2 regions of the Geomicrobium sp. JSM 1781026 genome follow, and region 1 is predicted to be linked to the other one. Evidence: a T-box and tRNA genes for the amino acid it is inferred to sense, from the RefSeq annotation. Region 1 holds a T-box; the other holds one or more tRNA genes.

What was found. A T-box is a leader RNA that pairs with one kind of tRNA and senses whether it is charged. The one in region 1 lies ahead of alaS (alanine--tRNA ligase), so its partner is inferred to be a tRNA-Ala.
Region 2: it encodes a tRNA-Ala, which carries the amino acid that the T-box ahead of alaS (alanine--tRNA ligase) is inferred to sense. The anticodon was not compared.

What each region holds. Positions count from the first base shown of each region.
Region 1 covers NZ_JBHFQF010000021.1:287-6,587, reverse strand. Annotated here, with positions in the region: gene ruvX (Holliday junction resolvase RuvX) at 1-419, opposite strand, end outside; gene ACE1TF_RS20195 (IreB family regulatory phosphoprotein) at 419-685, opposite strand; gene alaS (alanine--tRNA ligase) at 768-3,407, opposite strand; T-box leader at 3,455-3,658, opposite strand; partial or broken gene ACE1TF_RS20185 (transposase) at 4,480-5,845, opposite strand.
Region 2 covers NZ_JBHFQF010000005.1:116,855-123,155, reverse strand. Annotated here, with positions in the region: gene queC (7-cyano-7-deazaguanine synthase QueC) at 1-44, opposite strand, end outside; gene ACE1TF_RS10330 (hypothetical protein) at 157-492, opposite strand; gene ACE1TF_RS10325 (class I SAM-dependent methyltransferase) at 652-1,422, shown strand; gene ACE1TF_RS10320 (FMN-binding negative transcriptional regulator) at 1,438-2,040, opposite strand; gene ACE1TF_RS10315 (nuclear transport factor 2 family protein) at 2,115-2,558, shown strand; tRNA gene ACE1TF_RS10310 (tRNA-Ala) at 2,642-2,716, shown strand; gene ACE1TF_RS10305 (tRNA-binding protein) at 2,808-3,140, shown strand; gene ACE1TF_RS10300 (serine hydrolase domain-containing protein) at 3,570-5,552, shown strand; gene ACE1TF_RS10295 (hypothetical protein) at 5,838-6,158, opposite strand; gene ACE1TF_RS10290 (hypothetical protein) at 6,240-6,301, shown strand, end outside.

The DNA of each region.
Region 1 (6,301 bases):
TATTGCCTTTGTGCAGTATGGTCTAAATACCCTTGTAATATTAACACTGCAGCAATTTTGTCGACAACCTTTTTTCGTTTTTGCCGGCTCATGTCTGCTTCAATTAACGTTCGCTCGGCAGATTTCGTTGTTAGTCGTTCATCCCAAAATTCAACGACCACTTCGACTCGTTCGGCCAACTCCCGGCCAAATTCTTGACATTTCTCAGCTCTAGGCCCTATTGAACCGTCCATATTCTTCGGCAAACCAATGACGACTTTAGACACTTCTTGTTCAACGATCAATGATCGTAACTCTTCCATCGTGTCGTCTTTGCCTTTCACGTGGATCGTTTGTAAGCCTTGCGCGGTCCAGCCGAAAAGATCGCTAACCGCTACACCAATCCGGTGATCTCCAATGTCTAGTCCTAGCGTTCTCATTAAGAGGAAGGGTTGTCCTTCAAGTAGTGTCGAACGAGCTCTTCAATCAGCTCGTCTCTCTCCAAGCGCCGAATGAGTGTACGAGCATCGTTATGCCTCGGGATGTATGCCGGATCACCTGAAAGAAGATACCCGACGATTTGATTAATCGGGTTGTACCCTTTTTCATCCAATGCGTTGTAGACTGTGTTGAGTAGCTCCTGTACATCAACCTTCGCTGAATCATCCTGAACGTTAAACTTAACTGTATTGTCTTTAGAGCTCATGGAGGGCCACCTCATTTCTCGATTTCAACGCAATGCTTTGAGCGTATTGATCGTTTTCTACATTGTACATGATTTTTTCTATTTATGAAATGGAGCGAACAATCTCAGGAACCGCCTCAATTGCTTCTTGTAGCTTCTCTGGACGTTTCCCTCCAGCTTGTGCCATGTCCGGGCGACCGCCGCCGCCACCGCCACAAATAGCTGCCGCTTGTTTGACGATGTCTCCGGCTTTGTAGCCTCTGGCAATTAGCTCCTTGCTGACCGTCGTAACGAGGTTTACTTTCCCGTCTTTACTCGTTCCAAGCACAACGATACCTTCTGTAAGCTGTTGTTTCAACTCATCAGCAATTTGACGAAGCCCATCCATGTCACGCTCAGGAACAATGCCAGCGACGACGTGTACACCGTTAATTTCTTTCTTTTCATCCAAAAGCTTCTTGGCATCCATGTTGCCCAATTTCGCAGACATGGATTCAATTTCTCGATCCTTCTCTTTCAGTTCTTCTAGCAATTGTGTCACGCGTCTAGGTACATCTTCGTTCGTTTTTACTTTGAGAAGTTGTTGGGTCCGATCAAGCAATTCTAACCGGTCAACCGTATACTTGTATGCACCTGTTCCAGTCATTGCTTCAATTCTTCGAACCCCTGCTCCAATACCGCCTTCAGAGACGAGCTTAAACGTTCCGACTTCACCTGAACTACGAACATGACATCCACCACAAAGTTCAATGCTGTATTCACCAATGTGTACAACCCGAACGACACTGCCGTACTTCTCACCGAAAAGCGCCATCGCCCCTTTTGCTTTTGCCTCTTCGACCGTTGTTTCCTCAGTCATAACCCGATAATTGGCGGCGATGCGCTCGTTCACCACCTGTTCAATCTGCTTCATCTCTTCCTCTGTTACTTGCCCGAAATGAGAGAAGTCAAACCGCAAACGATCCGGACCTACGTAAGAACCTGCCTGATTTACATGATCGCCGAGCACATCTTTAAGTGCTTGATGTAACAAGTGAGTCGCAGAGTGGTTTTTCTCCGTCGCTTTTCGCGCCTGTTCATTAATTTGTGCAAGAACAGGCTGTCCAACAGTAAGTGTACCCCGAATGATGTTTACTTCATGTAAAGGTTGACCGTTCGGCGCCCGTGTTACCCCTGTCACTTCAGCTTGTAAACCTTCAGCTGCAATCGTTCCTGCGTCTGCCACTTGTCCACCGCTTTCAGCATAAAACGGCGTCTCTTCTAAAATGACAACTGCGGTGTCTCCTTCTTGAACATGTTCAACATGATTTTGACCGAGGACAATCGCTCGAACCGTCGTATTTGCTGCATACTGATCATAGCCAACAAACGTGCTCTCTACGTCTAACGTACGCAGCGTCTCATTTTGACTTTGCATGGAGGCATCTTCTTTACGTGCAGCTCTCGCCCTTGATCTTTGTGCCTCCATCTCTGTCTCGAAACCGAGAGTATCAACAGTCAGACCCGCATCCACTACATATTCTTCTGTTAAATCAACTGGAAAACCATACGTATCATACAGTTTAAACACATCAGCTCCGTCAACTTGTGCTTTGCCCTCGTTCTTAGCTGTCTGAATGACTTGATTTAACATGTTCAATCCATCCGAAAGGGTTTCATGGAAACGCTCTTCTTCACTTTGAATAACCTTTTGAATAAACGGCGTGTTCGCTTCCACTTCAGGGTAGTACGCTTTCATAACATCACCAATGACGGGGACGAGTTTGTACATAAAAGGTTCGTCCAAACCGAGGGTTTGTGCATATCGAACCGCTCTTCTTAGCAATCTGCGCAGTACATATCCTCTGCCTTCATTCGACGGGAGCGCCCGGTCACCGACCGCAAACGAAACCGTTCTCGCATGGTCAGCAATCACTTTAAACGCTGTATCATCTGTGTCATTGTTTCCATACTTTTTCCCTGACAGCTTCTCAGTTTCTTGAATAATTGGCATGAACAAATCGGTTTCAAAGTTTGTTTTTGTATCTTGAATGACCGACACGACACGTTCTAAACCCATCCCTGTATCAATGTTTTGATTCGGTAGCGGCGTGTACGTATCATCCGGGTTATGGTTAAACTGGGAGAATACAAGGTTCCAAATTTCTAAATAACGTTCATTCTCTCCCCCTGGATACAATTCCGGGTCCGTCTCATCATTGCCATACGCTTCGCCTCGGTCATAAAAGATTTCTGAGTTCGGCCCACTTGGCCCTTCACCGATGTCCCAAAAGTTCTCTTCCAGCCGAATAATTCGCTCGACAGGTAGGCCGATATTGTTTTTCCAATAGCCATACGCCTCTTGGTCTTCAGGGTGTACCGTCACACTAAGTTTCTCCGCATCAAAACCGACCCAGCGGTCACTCGTGAGAAATTCCCACGCCAACTCAATCGCTTCTTCTTTAAAGTAATCACCGATGGAGAAATTGCCGAGCATCTCAAAAAACGTATGGTGACGCGCCGTCTTTCCGACGTTTTCGATGTCGTTCGTCCGAATGGCCTTTTGCGCATTCACAATTCTAGGATTCTCCGGAACGACTCGACCATCAAAGTATTTTTTTAGTGTGGCTACACCACTATTAATCCATAACAAAGAAGGATCTTCGTGTGGAACGAGCGAAGCACTCGGTTCAACATCGTGCCCATTCTCCTTAAAGAAATCAATAAACATTTGGCGCACTTCAGCAGAAGTTAACGTCTTCATAACTCAAACCCCCAATCAATTTTTAAACACAAAAAAGCCCCATCCCACCAAGGGACGAGACATATTCTCGCGGTACCACCCTCATTAAACGTCAAACAACGCTTCACTCGAATGCTTTTAACGCTGCAAGGCGGCAAGGTTTACTTGCACTCAGGAGTAGCTTTCAATCCATTACCCATCCCCTTCTTTCAGCCGTGGAAAGGATCTCTGTGAAAAGATAATGAATTTACTTGTTCCGTCGACATGTTCTCATATATGTTCCTATTTTTAACGAATTCCCCCCTCATGTCAAGGGCAGCGACGCTTGAAGGGGGTTGATTGATCAAAAATGTCACGTTTAGAAGATGATTCATGAGGTAATTGGATAACAAAATGAATGATTAAGAGGCCTTTTAGTCGTCATCACTCGATTTGTTTACGTAGATAGGGTGAACGTTTGATTTCCCTAATGTGGCGTGTCGGTGCTAAGTCCGTCGGAAAACGGGTCGAAGTTCTCTATGGACTATCAAGGTAGCAATATAGAATAAACTTAAGATTTTCCTAATTGCGAAGTTTGTTGTTGCTTTCCACTGCAAATGGATGCTTGTACTCCAGAACACAAGGGCAACATGGATGGCGAAACATCTGCCACCGTATTTTCTATGTACTCCAGACTATAAGTGCAGCACCTCACTTGTGTTCGCTGTGACTACTTGACCGCGGAGGACAAGCCGAGCCTCCTTGTTCTGACGATTTCCGGGTCTCGTCTCTTTCCAACTCCTACAGGCATCACTGCCTTTCGCTCAAATCAACGGTACTGAATCGACGACATTACTTAATTGGGGTTGCTCAATATTGGCATTCAACTCGGTTCATATACTTTGGAGGTTAATAACAGTATATACCCATAATTGCTACGTGTATTGTAAACGATTAAGATCGATCTCAAAGTCGTTGAACTTTAGGTTTTACCGGTTGACCTACCATTAGTTCATGAAGAAATTCTTTCGTTCAACTTTTATGAATCAATTTCATAAGTCCTTCTCTTAAAAAAAACAGGTAAATCAATGTAAATATGGTTGCTTTCAAAAGTTTACGCGTGTTGTTCGTTCATACGTTCCGTCAGGCGATCACAAGCGAGCTTTGCTCCATTGTAGAGTAGGTGAACGAGGTCGAAATGCACGTTCGCTCGTTTTCCTTTGCGGTACCGAATATTGTTCAATTGAAAAAACTCTTTGAGATAGCCAATGACGCGTTCAATCGCCGTTCGGCGATTGTAGATGGTTTTCCAAGCTTTGGACCCTCTAGCTGGAGCGTTGTACCGACGTAAGTTTTGCTTGATCTTCACTTTATATACCTTTTGACATAAGGAATCCCTGGCAAGTGGACATGTCGCACATTCTTTTGGGCGCGTATATTTGAGCGTTTCATATCGAGGGTCGTAGCTGTCATACCGATACGAATGTACCCGGACGCACGTCGGTGCAAAATGCTTGTCAAACCCGAGGGCCTCCGCTTCGTTTCGCTTGTTATAAGCGATCACGGAGCTAGATCCATTTTGATGGACCTGTTGATAAATGGCTGGGGCATCATAAGCAGCATCCATTGTATAATACGTGACATCAAGGTCTGGCAGTTGCTTTTTCACACCTTTGAGTAAAGCAATCGCGGCTTTTCCATCATTCAAGTTCCCCGAAGAGAACAACGATTGCAGGATGTACTGGCTTTGGGCTCCGACGGCAAATTGCCCTTTATAGCCAAACCAAAACACATTCTTGCCTTCGCTGTTTTTCTTAATGCCCCACTTGGGATCCATCGGCACCTCCGCCCGTAAGAGATCAACAGAGGCGTCCAACTGGTCTTCAATTTTCTTATCGTAAAGCGAAAGCGCCGCTTCTTTTTCTGTCTGCTCTTGACGCCAAGCTTCCTGCTCGGCTTTGGTTTTGCGGCCCCGTTTTGTAGGGGATTCCTTCATTTTCTCAGATTTCTCTTCCTTTACGGGCGCTAAGTCTCGTGCTTTTAGATGAGTGGCGTCGATGGCGACGGTGTCATCGGTAATGAACCCTTCCATAAATACTTGGACAAGCACATCGGATTGAACGGATGCCAGCACCTCAGCGTGTTGGATTTTCGTGACCAAACGTGAAAACGAGGCTTCAGAAGGGACAGCATCCGAGAAGAGAAACCCACAATCGAGTTGGAACTTCACGTCGTGGCGCAAACGGCGAACCAAGTCTTTGATCGTTGGGATTCGCTCCAGAATTCGAATGAGAAGCGCATGAATCATGGCCGGGTAGTTGAGCTGTAAAGGCGTACCCTCCCGGGATTTTTTTGACCCCCCCCCCCCAAAGGATCGGATCAATATTGATCGCAGAAAATACCTCATCGAATCGATGGGGAGGTTCTAAATCATATAAATCTTGCAGGTCAAACAGGCTCGCTTGTCGTATAATAGCCATAAGGGAGTCTTCCTCCAGTCTTTAGAGTTTTGTGGGTACTTAACTCATTCGACTGTTTGGGGAGGTACTCCTTTTTTCGTGGCGTGAAAACCTTGGGAAGTGAAGGCTGGCAATCATGAAATCAGTTAATATTATAACAATTAAAAATACAATGTTTTAAATACCCTAATCATGGGTACTGGAAAATAATGAAAGGAGGGTAGTTTTATTTTAAAATTTAAAATTGTAAGTAAATAAAATATATTATGGAGGTTGATTGCTATTAAAACATTTGTAGCTTTATTATCTTTGTTGTTAATTTCGGTTTTCGTAAACAATCAAAGCACATCCGCCCAATAGAACCCAGAGGCAATTGATATATCAAAAGAGTTAAGAAAAGTACATTCTGAAGTATTGAATAATGTTTCTAATGAAAATTTTGGTGGTATATATTTACAAGATGATACTATCTATATA
Region 2 (6,301 bases), on a different contig from region 1:
TCTTGTCCACCACTAAATACGACGACTGCTTTTTCACGCTTCATCACATACCCCTCCTTTCTATCAGTAAAATAGTCAATCTATATTATCATACAGGTATTTTTCATAAAAATAAAGACGTATGCGACCCTCATTTTTGTGACAGTTTCTCCCACGTTACCTTTGAATTTCATAGCGGTCGACGATTTCTAAGAGCTGCTCTTGATCTGTAGAAATCGGTGTAATTCTTTCCACTTGGCGATCATTTTGAGCAACATGGATGACAAAGTACCCCGCACCGTTATGAGCTAAATAAAACGTAGGGTTGCCTGATGTATATCGTGTGCCTGTTCCGAGATACTGGTACGTATAATACTGCCAATTTGATTCCTCAAAAATACTCGCTTCTAGCGCCCGTTCTTGATGGACCGTAGAGATATAGTGAATCGGAACGTACAATAACAACATCGCAAGCAGCATACCGGTGATCCAATAGATGGGTGTCTGTTTCACTAGTAACTCCTCCTAAACCGTATCTCGTACACTCTATGTCGATGTCTACTAGATTAGAACGCGTATCCGTTTCAGTTTTTGTCGGATTTCTTTGCATCATTTCTATTGGCTTTTTCGTAGATTTTCCATATACTATGTAATTAAAGAGGAGTGGTGTTCATGAACGCAAAAGTATGGGATCCTTCCCTTTATGACGATACAGCTGCCTACGTTTCCAGGTATGGCAAAGACTTATTAGAAGAGTGGTTAGCTCCTAAAAAAGGGGAAACCATTCTTGACCTTGGCTGTGGTACGGGCGAACTCGCTGACCGCATTACCCAACTCGGCGCAACCGTTCACGGAATTGATTCATCTAGCTCTATGGTTGAAACGGCGAAGGCAAAGTATCCAAACCTATCATTTGAAGTAGCCGATGCGAAAGAATTCAAAGTCGACCAGCCTGTTGACGCTGTTTTCTCAAATGCGGCGCTTCATTGGATGACCGAACCCGATCCAGTACTTCAATCGGTATCTAAATCACTAAAGCCAGGTGGTCGCTTTATTGGAGAGATGGGTGCTCAAGATAACATCGCAACCATTATCGCCGCTGTGAATATGGCTTTTGTAGAGATTGGGCAAGAACCGATGCCGACGATTTTCCCATGGTACTTCCCGAGTTTAGGAGAGTACACGTCTCTACTAGAGAAGCACGGTTTTGTTGTAGAAAAAGCTGTCTACTTCAATCGTCCGACACCGCTCGTCAACGGTGCAGAAGGACTGAAGATTTGGATGCAAAACTTTGCTGATCCACTTTTACAACCTCTCGAACCTGAAATTCGTGAAGAAGTGTTAGAACGAACTATACAGTTTGCTGAACCGGCACTTCGTGACGGCGACCAATGGTATGCCGATTACGTTCGCCTACGTTTTAGTGCATATAAAGAAGAATAACCTGAACATATCAGGTTATTCTTCTTTATTTTTCTCGTTTTCCTTCATTCGCTTCGCGATCTGTTGGTCATCTTCTCGCTCAGATTGTTGCAATTTCGCAATCACACGCCGCTGGCGATCTCGTGAATGGTTTTGGCTCAGCTTAGATTTACCTTGCAATTCTGTTATTTTCATTTTAAAGCCAACAACGCCTTTTTTCATGCCTTCAATATAGTCACTGTCTTCCAGAAAAGTGTCTTCATACGTGAGCACGAGTTGTTTTAATGCGTCATGCAGCTCATCATCTCGCAAGTATTCCATCGTTCCATACACATGTACGCTCTCATAATTCCATGTAGACACTGCTTTTTGGGTTTCATACCATGAAGAAGAAATATAGCTGTGTGCACCGAGGAAAATTGCGAGTGCACGCTGCCCTTCAATCGTTTTCCATTGATGATTGGCTCTTGCAAAGTGCCCGATCAAATGCGCTTTGTTTTCATCTAGAATGAGCGGTACGTGTGTCGCTTCAGGTATACCGTCTACATCGAGTGAAACGAGAGAAGCAAACGGATATTGCTGCACAAAAGCATAGACTTCATCTTCATCCTTCATTGCAAAATGCTTAGGAATGTACATGGCCACCTCCCGAGTGTAAGATTCATTACAATCATATCGCGTTTAAACCATATATCCAATAAGGAGGAAACACCATGAATGAACAAACAATGTTAGACCGCGCAAACGAATTATTCACGAAGTATGAACAAGCTTTCAACGGGGCACTGAATGGCGAGATAGATATGCATCACTTTGCGTCATTTTATACAGATTCTTTCATCGCTGCCAACCCGAATGGGGTAATGACCGGGGATAACGATGAATCACTTCAAAAAAATATGAAACAAGGCTATGAATATTACCGATCAATCGGCACAAAAGCGATGCAATGCTTACACGTCAAACTGAACATCATTGATGCTCATCACGGGGTTGCTCACACCGAGTGGCAAGCGAGTTATGTTGTAAACGAAAAGACCATTCACGTTCCCTTTCGTGCCAACTATTTGCTGCAATTTCAAAAAGGAGAACCGAAAATTTTCGGTTGGATTACCGGGGATGAATCGGAGTTGTTGCACAAGTACGGTGTTATTTGAGTGAAGAGACTCGCTATTTTTTGTACTCTCTTGACGAAAAATAGCGAGAGCTGTTATATTAATATAGGTTCATACATAAACGCGGGGCTGTAGTTCAGGGGGAGAACGCTTGTCTGGCAGACAAGAGGTCGAGGGTTCGAATCCCTCCAGCTCCACCATACATAGTGACTAACGCATCTTTTCGTACAAAACGAGAAGGTGCGTTTTTTATTTTACTAAGGTAGACTAGAGAAAAAGGAGTGGATGATTGTGGCTACCATTGATGACTTTCAAGTTTTAGACATTCGAATTGGAACAGTAAAAACCGCTGAGCCATTAGCAAAAGCAAAGGTTCCAGCCATTGCAATGAGCATCGATTTCGGTGACGAGATCGGTATCAAACATTCTAGCGCCCAAATAACAAATCGCTATGAACCTGAAGCGGTCATCGGAAAACAAGTGACCGCCGTCGTCAACTTTCCACCTCGAAAGATTGCTGGCTTCACCTCAGAAGTGCTTGTCCTCGGTGCCGTTCCAGGAAAAGGTGATGTCATTCTCTTATCTCCTGATGAACCTGTCGCCAATGGCACATCGATTAGCTAGCCATCTGTCAATAAACTGACTCAACCGAGTCAGTTTTCTTTTAACCTCAAGGTTCCATCAGGGCCGCATATAAATCTAAGACTTCACGAGCGCTACAAAGTTAGGATCTGCTTCCAATATCGCGTGTTTGGAACTAGACGTCTATTGATTGGAAGCAAACGTGGGGAAAACGTTCATATGCGACTGAATCTGCTTCCAATAGCGGTTCTTTGGAAACAGCTAGTCGATCTAACCGAACCACCCACTCAGCAACTACACGCTCACAAGTCACTCCCCCCACACCCGAATCACCGATGCATGATCTGATTATCGTCCCGTATCCTCGGACCTGTTTTTCAAAAATACTCTTCCTGCTGATTGACGTTCTCAACTTCCTGTGTGTAAATATTAAGAATAGTATTTACAATTTATGTAGAAAAGGGGAATTCGATGAAGCACCTACTCATATTATGTTCGACTTTGCTCATTGCTTTTGCTCCGCTCACAGCCGACGTTCAAGCGAACTCAGCCACAGTAGACACCGCGCAACAAACGACCGAACCGACAAAGGTATCTGACGTACAACTTCTCATTGAACATCTCAAACGTCACGACGGGTTCGTGGATGCACGCGTACATAATGATTTACAGCGTCAACTCGTCGTCATGCGCATGATGATTGACCCAAATGATACCGATGCACTCACCGAAGCGATGCTCGCTTTCAAAGATGACCTTTCGCTTTACCACGCTCAAAACCGAATGAGTACGACCGCTTACGAGCTTCTCAGAAAAAAAACCGCTCACTATTTGTTGCGAGATGAAACACCGATTGCCACTTTTGATCAAGATTGGCAGAACCGCAACACATCACACACTCTCGCTTATCACCCACCCGAAGAAGCAGGATTAACCACCTCATTTATTGATGAGATTGATTCGATCGTCCACGCTGGAATGACAACCGATCAGCTATTCCCTGGTGCAGTCACTCTTGTAGGAAAAGACGGGAAGATTGTTCAACATGAAGCCTACGGTGATGCCTATCGATTTGACGCTGACGGAGAAGAGTTACCTTCAGACGAAAAGATCTCGATGCAGACGGATACGATCTTTGATCTCGCTTCTTTAACGAAAACATTTACAGCAACAGCCGTCATGCAACTCGAGGAACGAGGGCTGGTGTCGATTCATGACCCGGTAGCCAATTATCTTCCTCAGTTTGGGACTAATGGCAAAGAAGAAGTGACGATCAAGCAATTACTCACACATACATCTGGTGTACCCGCTTCCATTCAAACGAGCCAATACGATACGGTTGACGAAATGTGGGATGCGATCCTAGAAATTGAACTGATTAATATTCCTGGCACGACGATGGTTTATAGCGATGTAAGTATGCTCGTTCTCGGTAAACTTATTGAGGAAGTATCATCTGAACCACTTGATGCGTATATTCATGAGCATATTACAAAGCCCCTTGGGATGAACGAGACGATGTTCAATCCTCCAGAAGAGCTACTCGGGCAAATTGCTCCGACTGAATACACCGACGAGCGCGGCCTTGTATGGGGCATTGTGCATGACGAAAAAGCAGATGACCTCGGTGGCGCAACTGGTCACGCCGGGCTATTCAGCACCGCCTATGATTTGGCGGTTTTTCTGCAAATGCTTTTAAATGGCGGAACGTATGATGATGAGCAAATCTTGCAGCCAGAAACGGTGGGGCGAATGATGCGAAATGAAATCGTCCGAGAAACCCACATCGGTCAAAGTCTAGGCTGGAACGTTGATCGAGGTTGGTTCATGGGTGGGTTATCTTCCCCATCTGCGGTCGGCCACACCGGGTTCACCGGTACAACATTTGTCGTGGATCCGATTACGAACAGTTTCGTCATCTTTCTTTCCAACAGAGTTCACCCGACGAGAGATGAAGGGTCAATCAATACCGTCCGTCATGACGTCGCACAACAAGCGGCTCGTGCAATACCCGTATCTGCACCAAGCGGTGAACCGGCATGGTATTCTGGTTACACACGAAACGCGAGCCATACCCTCTCCTTTTCCATCGATGCGACAGATCATGATGCCATAACATTTGATACGTGGTTTCATATTGCCAATGACATTGAACGTGACTACGGAATCGTTGAAGTATCCGATGATGACGGTGAAACGTGGCAACCATTGTCTGGTCGGGTCAACCGAGACGACACACAAAACACCATTCATCGCGGATGGGTAGGATCAACCAAATGGGAATGGGTATCCGCAAACTTTCCAATTACCGATTACTCAGGACCCATCGACGTCCGCTTTCGTTATGAAACGAGCGAATCAAATGGCAGAGGTTGGTACATCGATCAAATAAGTGCAGATGAAAATGCGATTACAGATTTCGATGCGTTTGGCTGGGTGTTGGAGGATGACTAGACAGACCCTTAATGATTATAATTTCAGTCCTAGTAATATAATTAATTTTTAACAGTAGAGTTTAATTTTTGATGGGTACGTATTCTGAAGGGTAAGCATTCATTGTTGTAATCCTAAATACCAAGCTTATTCAATAGATTACCCGCGCAATAACACAACTTCAAAATCTTTTATAAAACTAGCCTGTTTGCCTATTCCTATTAGGCCAGCAGGCTATCTGTACTTTCCTTAACGGTACATCATTTTTATCATTCGATTGTGTGCCTAACACAATATCGCCAGTTATTATTTTTGTGTACTTCTTTCTTTTGCAATCTTTCTATAAGAATCTATCTTACTTTCCAAGTACCTCTCTAAATGTAACTTTATAAAGCTTGCTTTTGCATCAGCTGTTAATACCGACCAGTTATTCGTTTGAATAATATTATACGTATACTTAGCTTTTAAGAAATCATATTCTGATTGAGTCACAACCTCTACATTTACAGGTTCCAAACAATTATTATCTCCTGGAACGACAGTGAAATTAAAAGAGTGAGTAGACTTAAACCCATATTCATTAATAGGATTACCGCCACCCTCAATTGAAAGATTGCGTATCTTCATATTCAGTCCTCCACTAAATAAAATGTTTATTTTTCTGAAAAATGGGTATTATCATTATAATCTTAAATAAGGAGTGATTTTATGAAAGTGATTTTACCCATTGTAACATTACTGTTCGTTTTTTTACCAGTCACGGTTGACGC